3 regions of the Pectobacterium parmentieri genome follow, and region 3 is predicted to be linked to each of the others. Evidence: predicted binding sites of a transcription regulator. Region 3 holds the regulator's gene; each other region holds the start of a gene.
The links. Region 3 encodes sigma-54, which starts transcription at its own class of promoters, with help from an activator protein. Its sites were predicted from a motif close to GTTGGCACANNTTTCGCTNT; they were not measured.

Region 1 (3,174 bases), 1.9 Mb from region 3:
GTCTGAATGAACCGCTAATTGAGCTGACGACCCAGCAGTCGATGTTGCAGCAGGCGGTTGTTGCTGGCGAGCGTATCTTTGAATTGATGGATGGTGCAAAGCAAGGCTACGGAAACGACGATCGTCCTATGGTCTCGGGGCGTGTTGATATTAACGATGTCTCTTTCTCTTATGGCACAGAAAAACGTGTGCTCCAGCATATCTCTCTGACGATACCCGATCGCGGGTTCGTCGCGTTGGTAGGGCATACCGGCAGTGGAAAAAGTACATTAGCCAGTTTGCTTATGGGGTATTACAGCCCGGATGAGGGCGAAATTCGGCTTGATGGCCGGCCATTATCGACGCTCTCCCATCGTGTCTTGCGCCAAAATGTGGCAATGGTACAGCAGGATCCGGTGGTGCTGGCGGAGTCCATGTTTGTGAATGTGACTCTGGGGCGCGATATTAGCGAAGAAGCCGTCTGGCGCGTGCTGGAAGTGGTGCAGCTTGCTGAGTTGGTTCATGGTTTCCCCGACGGATTACATACGCGTCTTGGTGAGCAGGGGAATAATCTGTCTACCGGACAAAAGCAACTGTTGGCGATTGCGCGGGTACTGGTGCAAACGCCTAAAATCCTGATTCTCGATGAGGCGACTGCGAATATTGACTCAGGTACGGAGCAAGCGGTGCAAAAGGCGCTGCGCATCATTAGGGAACAGACAACCTTAATTATCATTGCACACCGGCTTTCCACCATTGTTGAGGCTGATACGATTATGGTGCTCCATCATGGACAAACCGTTGAGCGGGGAACGCATGAGCAACTGCTGCAACAGCAGGGGCGCTATTATCAAATGCATCAGTTGCAACTGGCCGGAGAGGATCTCGCTACTCCCAGTACTGAGCCTTGCTCCGTATAACACGATTATCTCTAATTCCAGGGTCTGCACCGCATCGAGTAGTGCAGACCAACAGTCCATGCATGACTTCGCACCATCAGTAAGCATCATCATTCTGCTTTTTACTCCTGCTGCACTGAAAATACACTTCACGCACTAATTTGGTGCAATTATTGCCCCGAATTCTTCATTATTCATTTTCTACCGTGTTTACTTTTACTCTTTTCTTTCTCTAATCGCGTTCTCCTTCCTGATTTATGCCAGATAAATCATTTATGGCACACCGTTTGCTTTAATCATTGCGTAGACCGACTTCATAGAGCGCGTAATCGAACAAGTGGCGGGCGAAAGCCTGAACGTAATGGCTAGGGGGAAGATAAATGAAACTGGTTACTGTGGTGATAAAACCATTCAAGCTGGAAGATGTCCGTGAAGCGTTATCTTCTGTCGGCATCCAGGGGCTCACCGTCACTGAGGTGAAAGGATTTGGTCGTCAGAAAGGGCACGCAGAGCTATACCGCGGCGCAGAATACAGCGTTAACTTTTTACCTAAGGTAAAAATTGATATCGCGATTGCAGACGACCAACTGGACGAAGTGATCGACGTCATCAGCAAAGCCGCGTACACCGGAAAAATTGGTGATGGCAAAATTTTTGTCGCCGAGTTGCAAAGGGTTATCCGTATTCGTACGGGTGAAACTGACGAAGCCGCACTTTAACAACACCTAACGTAGATACGTAAATAGGGATGGATGAAAATGAAAAAACGACTCTCTTCATTAGGTCTCGGTGTGGCGGCATTACTCCCGAGCTGGGCAATGGCTGCGACACCGACGATTGATAAAGCTGATAATGCTTTTATTATGATTTGTACCGCGTTGGTACTTTTTATGACTATACCAGGTATCGCACTGTTTTATGGTGGCCTGATCCGTTCAAAGAACGTTCTGTCTATGATGACGCAAGTAAGCGTAACATTCGCAATGGTCTGTATCCTGTGGGTCGTTTATGGATATAGCCTGGCCTTCAGCGAGGGTAACGCCTTCTTCGGTGGGTTCAGCACATTTATGCTGAAAGGCATTGGGATTGAGTCTATCAGTGGCACCTTCTATCAGTTTGTACACGTAGCGTATCAGGCTTCCTTCGCCTGTATCACCGTTGCGCTGATTGTTGGAGCGATTGCTGAACGTATTCGTTTCTCTGCGGTGCTGATTTTCGTTGCGCTGTGGCTGACATTCTCTTATCTGCCAATGACGCATATGGTGTGGGGCGGTGGTTATCTGGCTGCGGATGGCGCGCTGGATTTCGCAGGCGGTACGGTCGTTCACATCAACGCTGCGGTTGCTGGGTTAGTTGGTGCTTACCTGCTGGGTAAACGTGCCGGTTTTGGCAAAGAAGCCTTCAAACCGCATAACCTGCCGATGGTGTTTATCGGTACAGCGATCCTGTATATCGGCTGGTTTGGTTTCAATGCGGGTTCTGCGGGTGCTGCCAACGGTATTGCTGCTCTGGCTTTCCTGAACACGGTTGTTGCTACTGCTGCTGCCATTCTGGCATGGGTTGGCGGTGAGTGGTTGGTACGCGGTAAACCTTCTCTGCTGGGCGCGTGTTCTGGCTGTATTGCAGGTCTGGTTGCTATTACCCCGGCGGCGGGTACGGTGGGCGTGGGTGGCGCATTGATCATCGGTCTGGCTGGTGGTGTTGCAGGCCTGTGGGGCGTGACCGTACTGAAAAGATGGCTGCGCGTGGATGACCCGTGTGATGTGTTCGGTGTTCATGGCGTGTGTGGTATCGTTGGCTGTATCTTAACGGGTGTATTCACGTCGGCATCGCTGGGTGGAACAGGCTATGCCGAAGGTGTGACAATGGCGCACCAGATTTGGGTACAGTTGTTCAGCGTGATTGTTTGCCTGGTGTGGTCTGGCGTGGTGGCATTCGTTGCCTTCAAAGTGGCGGATATGATTGTCGGTCTGCGTGTCCCTGAAGAGCAAGAGCGCGAAGGTCTGGACGTCAACAGCCATGGCGAGAGCGCTTACAATCAATAAGTAAGACAGTTCAAATACAGTGAACAGGCGTGGAGGAAACTCCACGCCTGTTTTGTTTTACGGTTAACGTTATTCAAATCGCGTCGTTTTAGCCATGCAATAAGCCCGTCAGCAGATTTATTGTTGGCGGCGACGCATAACGCCTTCCTGCATACTGGATGCAACCAGCACGCCTTCTCGGGTATAGAATTGCCCGCGCACGAAACCACGAGCGCCGGATGCGGATGTACTTTCCACGGTATAAAGCAGCC
Region 2 (3,174 bases), 440 kb from region 3:
GAGTCAGAACTTTACCCACTTTACCGTTACGGGTTTTGCCTTCGCTATCAACAATAGTAATTTGTTGGTTAGGCTTAACTTTACCGCGTTTGATACGGCCGATACCGATAACACCAACATAGTTGTTGTAGTCCAGTTGAGAAATCTGCATCTGGAACGGCGCATCCATCTCAACCTGAGGCGGAGAAACGTGATCGACAATCGCCTGATACAGCGGAGTCATATCTTCCGCCATGTCGGTATGGTCGAGGCCCGCGATACCATTCAGCGCAGAAGCATAAATGATCGGGAAATCCAGTTGCTCATCGGTTGCATCCAGGTTCACGAACAGGTCGAATACCTGATCGACAACCCAGTCAGGACGCGCACCAGGACGGTCGACTTTGTTGATAACCACAATAGGCTTCAGACCGTTGGCAAATGCTTTTTTGGTCACGAAACGCGTTTGCGGCATCGGACCATCCATCGCATCAACAACCAGCAGTACCGAGTCAACCATCGACATAACACGCTCAACCTCGCCGCCGAAGTCGGCGTGTCCCGGGGTGTCTACGATGTTAATACGGTAGTCTTTCCAATTAATGGCGGTATTTTTTGCGAGGATGGTAATTCCACGCTCTTTCTCCAAATCGTTGGAGTCCATTACACGCTCAGTTGCTTCGACACGTTCACCGAACGTTCCGGATTGTTGCAACAGTTTGTCAACCAGGGTGGTTTTCCCATGGTCAACGTGCGCAATAATGGCGATGTTACGCAAATTTTCGATCACAGCTTTGCCTCAGGCATTTAGAAATAGCGCGCTATTGTACACGTATTAATCGAGGGACTAAACAAGATCACAAGCATCTATGATAAACAACCTAGAGCTGCCTGCTTTGTGATCCCTTTCACGGTGCAAAAGCGCTACAAGCGAACATGAATGCACCAAATTAGTGCAATAATTCACATACAGAGCACCATTTTGGTGCTTTAGACTATAATGGTGCAGTGGGTTTACGTAAGAAAGCCCCAAGGGGCAACACATTGCACGAATTTAAAAAGTTGGCACACTTTTAGCTTTAGTCTACTCACGGCAACAACATCAATCCACAACGATATTCGTTCCACGACGATAAATGACCAATCGGGAGAACCAAGTATGTCCGCAGAACATGTTTTGACGATGCTGAATGAGCACGAAGTGAAGTTTGTTGATTTACGCTTCACGGATACTAAAGGTAAAGAGCAGCACGTCACCATTCCGGCTCATCAAGTCAATGCCGACTTCTTCGAAGAAGGTAAAATGTTTGATGGTTCCTCGATTGGCGGCTGGAAAGGTATCAACGAGTCAGACATGGTTCTGATGCCTGATGCCAGCACCGCAATGATCGATCCGTTCTTCGAAGATTCCACACTGATCATTCGCTGTGACATCCTTGAGCCAGGCACTATGCAAGGCTATGACCGCGATCCACGTTCTATCGCGAAACGTGCGGAAGATTTCCTGCGTTCTTCAGGTATTGCCGACACCGTACTGTTCGGGCCAGAGCCAGAGTTCTTCCTGTTTGATGACATTCGTTTCGGCAGCAGCACTTCCGGCTCCCACGTTGCTATCGACGACATCGAAGCTTACTGGAACTCCGGTAAAGCCTACGAAGGCGGTAACAAAGGTCACCGTCCAGGTCTGAAAGGCGGCTATTTCCCGGTTCCACCCGTCGATTCATCACAGGACATCCGTTCTGCCATGTGTTTGACCATGGAGCAGATGGGTCTGGTTGTTGAAGCTCACCACCACGAAGTGGCTACCGCTGGTCAAAACGAAGTGGCTACCCGCTTCAACACCATGACTAAAAAAGCTGACGAAATTCAGATCTACAAATATGTCGTGCACAACGTGGCTCACGCCTACGGTAAAACCGCGACCTTCATGCCAAAACCAATGTTCGGTGATAACGGTTCTGGTATGCACTGCCACATGTCCCTGTCTAAAGACGGCACTAACCTGTTCGCTGGCGACAAATACGGCGGCCTGTCTGAAATGGCGTTGTTCTACATCGGCGGTGTTATCAAGCACGCTAAAGCCATCAACGCCCTGGCGAACCCAACCACCAACTCATACAAGCGTCTGGTCCCAGGCTATGAAGCCCCTGTTATGCTGGCTTATTCTGCCCGTAACCGTTCTGCTTCAATCCGTATCCCAGTGGTTGCTAGCCCGAAAGCACGCCGTATCGAAGCGCGCTTCCCTGACCCAGCAGCTAACCCGTACCTATGCTTCGCTGCACTGCTGATGGCTGGCCTCGACGGCATCATCAACAAAATTCATCCTGGCGATGCGATGGACAAAAACCTGTACGACCTGCCGCCGGAAGAAGAAGCAGAGATTCCAAAAGTTGCAGGTTCTCTGGACGAGGCCCTGGCTGCGCTGAACGAAGACCGCGAGTTCCTGACCCGTGGTGGCGTGTTCACCGACGACGCTATCGAAGCGTATATCGAACTGCGTAAACCTGAGCTTGACCGCGTTCGTATGACGCCGCACCCAGTTGAGTTTGAACTGTACTACAGCGTTTAATAACTACAGCGTCTGATATTTATACCCTAAATAATTCGAGTTGCGTGAAGGCGGCAACCGCACGAGTCCCCAGGAGCTTACATAAGTAAGTGACTGGGGTGAGTAAGGGCAGCCAACGCACAAGCAGCTTGAAGTATGACGGGTATATCTCGGCGTGGTTGGGTGTGCTGATACCCGACCATGACCGATAACCAACAGAATACTAAGAAGTTTGTTCTTGTTGCCGTGGAAACGCTTCAGCCCATCTTCGGATGGGCTTTTTTCACCATCGGCATTGGCCGTTGCGACGTAACATCCATCATCCACACTACAATGCACCATGCTGGTGCGGGAGTCTGCATTATGGCAACAGGCACGCTGCCCGATGCTGGGCAGATCCTAAATTCCCTGATAAACAGCATTTTATTGCTGGATAACGATCTGGCGATTCACTATTCCAACCCGGCAGCACAGCAATTACTGGCACAAAGCTCGCGTAAATTATCTGGCACACCGCTGCCCGATTTGCTGGGATATTTTTCTCTGAATATCGATTTACTGCGTGAAAGTCTGGATTCAGGGCAAGGTTTTACGGATAACGAAGTCACTCTCGTCGTGGATGGCAAAGCACACATCATGTCGCTCAC
Region 3 (3,174 bases):
CCGTCGCTTAAGCGTCTATGACAACCTGATGGCGGTATTGCAGATCCGTAAAGATCTGACCACAGAACAGCAGGAAGATCGTGCCAATGAACTAATGGAAGAATTCCATATTATTCATTTGCGCGATAGTCTGGGACAATCGCTGTCCGGCGGGGAAAGACGCCGCGTAGAAATTGCGCGAGCGCTGGCAGCAAATCCCAAATTCATTCTGCTGGATGAACCGTTTGCGGGCGTAGACCCGATCTCCGTACTGGATATTAAAAAAATCATTGAGCATCTGCGTGACAGCGGGCTTGGCGTGTTGATTACCGATCATAACGTCCGCGAAACGCTTGATGTCTGTGAACGAGCCTACATTGTGAGTCAGGGCAACCTGATCGCCCACGGTTCACCGACCGATATTCTGGCCGATGAACAGGTGAAGCGCGTCTATCTGGGCGAAGGCTTCCGACTCTGATAGGGTAATATTTTCTCTTTGCAGTACTTATGGGACGTTAGCGCGATTTATGAAGCAAGGTTTGCAACTCAGGCTTAGCCAGCAACTGGCCATGACTCCACAGCTCCAACAGGCAATTCGGCTGTTGCAGTTGTCCACGCTTGAATTGCAACAGGAGATTCAACTGGCGCTGGAAAGCAATCCGTTGCTCGAGCAAACGGATCAGCACGACGAAATCGAGTCATTCGAAAAGGCAGACAGCGATTCACTGGATACCGGTGAAGCCCTTGAACAACGGGATATGCCGGAAGAATTGCCGCTTGACGCCACCTGGGATGAGATTTATTCCGCAGGCACACCGTCGGGCACGGGTTCTGACTATCGCGACGAAGAACTGCCCATTTATCAAGGCGAAACCACGCAAACGCTTCAGGATTACCTGATGTGGCAGGTTGAGCTGACGCCGTTTTCAGATACTGATGCGGCCATCGCAACGTCGATTGTTGATGCGGTGGACAACACCGGCTACCTTACCGTGCCGCTGGAAGACATTCTTGACAGCATCGGTGACGACGACGTGACGCTGGAAGAGGTCGAAGCCGTACTTAAACGCGTGCAGCGCTTTGATCCCGTTGGCGTCGCCGCTCGCGATCTGCGTGATTGCCTACTGGTACAGCTTTCTCAGTTTGACAACCGTACACCACGCTTGCTCGAAGCTCGCCTGATCGTCAGCGATCATCTCGATCTGTTAGCCAATCATGATTTCCGTAGCCTGATCCGCGTGACCCGTCTGAAAGAGGAAGTGCTGAAAGAAGCGCTGGCGCTGATCCAATCGCTCGATCCACGTCCGGGTCAGTCAATTAACACCGGTGAATCCGAATATGTGATCCCTGATGTGCTGGTGCGCAAGATACAGGGCGTGTGGGTCGTTGAATTGAACACCGACAGCGTTCCCCGTTTGCAGATTAACCAACAATATGCAGCACTGGGTAACAGCGCGCGCAACGACAGCGACGGGCAATTTATCCGCAGTAACCTGCAAGAAGCACGCTGGCTCATCAAAAGTCTGGAAAGTCGCAACGATACGCTGCTGAAAGTAACCCGTCGCATCGTCGAGCAGCAGCAGGATTTCTTCGAGCAGGGTGAAGAATTCATGAAGCCCATGGTATTGGCAGACATCGCCCAAGCGGTAGATATGCATGAATCCACCATCTCACGCGTGACAACACAGAAGTTCCTGCACAGCCCACGCGGCATTTTTGAGCTAAAATATTTCTTCTCCAGCCACGTTAATACCGATAGCGGCGGAGAAGCTTCGTCAACGGCTATCCGCGCGCTGGTGAAAAAGCTTATTGCAGCGGAAAACCCTGCGAAGCCATTAAGTGACAGCAAGCTCACCACGCTGCTCTCCGAGCAGGGCATCATCGTGGCACGCCGTACCGTCGCAAAATACCGAGAGTCTTTATCTATCCCACCATCAAATCAGCGTAAACAACTGATTTGATCTCAACAGAGAAGGAAGACACTATGCAGCTCAACATTACCGGACACCACATCGAGATCACTGAACCGTTGCGTGATTTTGTAAATGGTAAATTTGCCAAATTAGAGCAGTATTTTGACCGGATTAATCAGGTCAATGTGGTATTGAGAGTGGAAAAAGTTCAGCAAATTGCCGAGGCCACGCTCCATGTTAATGGTGGGGAGCTGCATGCAACCTCCGAAGCAGCAGATATGTACGCTGCGATAGATTTATTGATTGATAAGCTGGCAAGACAGCTCAATAAGCATAAAGATAAACTCAAGCAGCACTAATTTTCTCCTTTACCATTTGGTAAAGGAACAAACCCGCCCCATCTGTTGGATGGAGCGGGATCACCAGAAGTGAAAATAAAATGAGCCACGATCCCGTATTGCAACTCAGCACCGTATTACGTCCTGAGTGCGCCCGAAGCACAGTCCATTGCCAGAGTAAAAAACGGGCATTGGAAATTATCAGCGAGCTGGCCGCCAAACAGCTTAACATTCCCTCGCAGGTTATCTTTGATGCCATTCTGACCCGGGAGCGGATGGGCAGCACGGGGATCGGCGGCGGCATTGCCATTCCTCACGGTAAGCTGGAAGACGATAATGCGCTGGGTGCCATCGGTGTTTTCATCCAGCTAGAGCAACCGATCGCTTTCGATGCGATTGATAATCAGGCCGTTGATCTGCTTTTTGCCTTGCTGGTTCCAGCGGAACAATGTAAAACCCATTTGCATACCCTGTCGCTTGTTGCCAAGCGGCTAGCGGATAAAACAGTTTGCCGACGTCTGCGGGCGGCGCAAAGCGATGAAGAGCTATACCAGATTATGACGGAAGCGGATTAAGCTGGATGATAGCCATACTCACGATGACGGGCTATTCGCGGTAGAACGAGAGAATGCTTGCAATCCATGCGCTAAGCCGTCATTTTCTAGCGATACATCATAAAAATAGTGGCAATGAAAATTCGCCATCACGTTGCCAGAGGGGAGTCGTCAGATGGTGCTGATGATTGTCAGCGGTCGCTCAGGTTCAGGAAAATCTGTCGCCCTGCGCGCATTGGAAGATATGGGGTTCTACTGCGTAGATAATCTACCAGTGGTTCTGCTGCCAGAACTGGCGAATACGCTCGCTGCTCGTAATATTTCCGCAGCGGTCAGCATTGACGTGCGCAATATGCCGGAATCTCCAGAGATCTTCGAGCATGCCATGGA

Region 1: glnK (P-II family nitrogen regulator) is a predicted target of sigma-54. The motif match lies at 1,153-1,172, and genes of this name have one in related genera.
Region 2: glnA (glutamate--ammonia ligase) is a predicted target of sigma-54. The motif match lies at 1,041-1,060, and genes of this name have one in related genera.

What each region holds. Positions count from the first base shown of each region.
Region 1 covers NZ_CP015749.1:565,175-568,348, forward strand. Annotated here, with positions in the region: gene A8F97_RS02390 (SmdB family multidrug efflux ABC transporter permease/ATP-binding protein) at 1-899, shown strand, start outside; gene glnK (P-II family nitrogen regulator) at 1,259-1,597, shown strand; gene amtB (ammonium transporter AmtB) at 1,637-2,923, shown strand; gene tesB (acyl-CoA thioesterase II) at 3,041-3,174, opposite strand, start outside.
Region 2 covers NZ_CP015749.1:4,177,694-4,180,867, reverse strand. Annotated here, with positions in the region: gene typA (ribosome-dependent GTPase TypA) at 1-769, opposite strand, end outside; gene glnA (glutamate--ammonia ligase) at 1,139-2,548, shown strand; gene glnL (nitrogen regulation protein NR(II)) at 2,891-3,174, shown strand, end outside.
Region 3 covers NZ_CP015749.1:3,739,972-3,743,145, forward strand. Annotated here, with positions in the region: gene lptB (LPS export ABC transporter ATP-binding protein) at 1-457, shown strand, start outside; gene rpoN (RNA polymerase factor sigma-54) at 507-1,940, shown strand; gene hpf (ribosome hibernation promoting factor) at 1,964-2,251, shown strand; gene ptsN (PTS IIA-like nitrogen regulatory protein PtsN) at 2,332-2,805, shown strand; gene rapZ (RNase adapter RapZ) at 2,960-3,174, shown strand, end outside.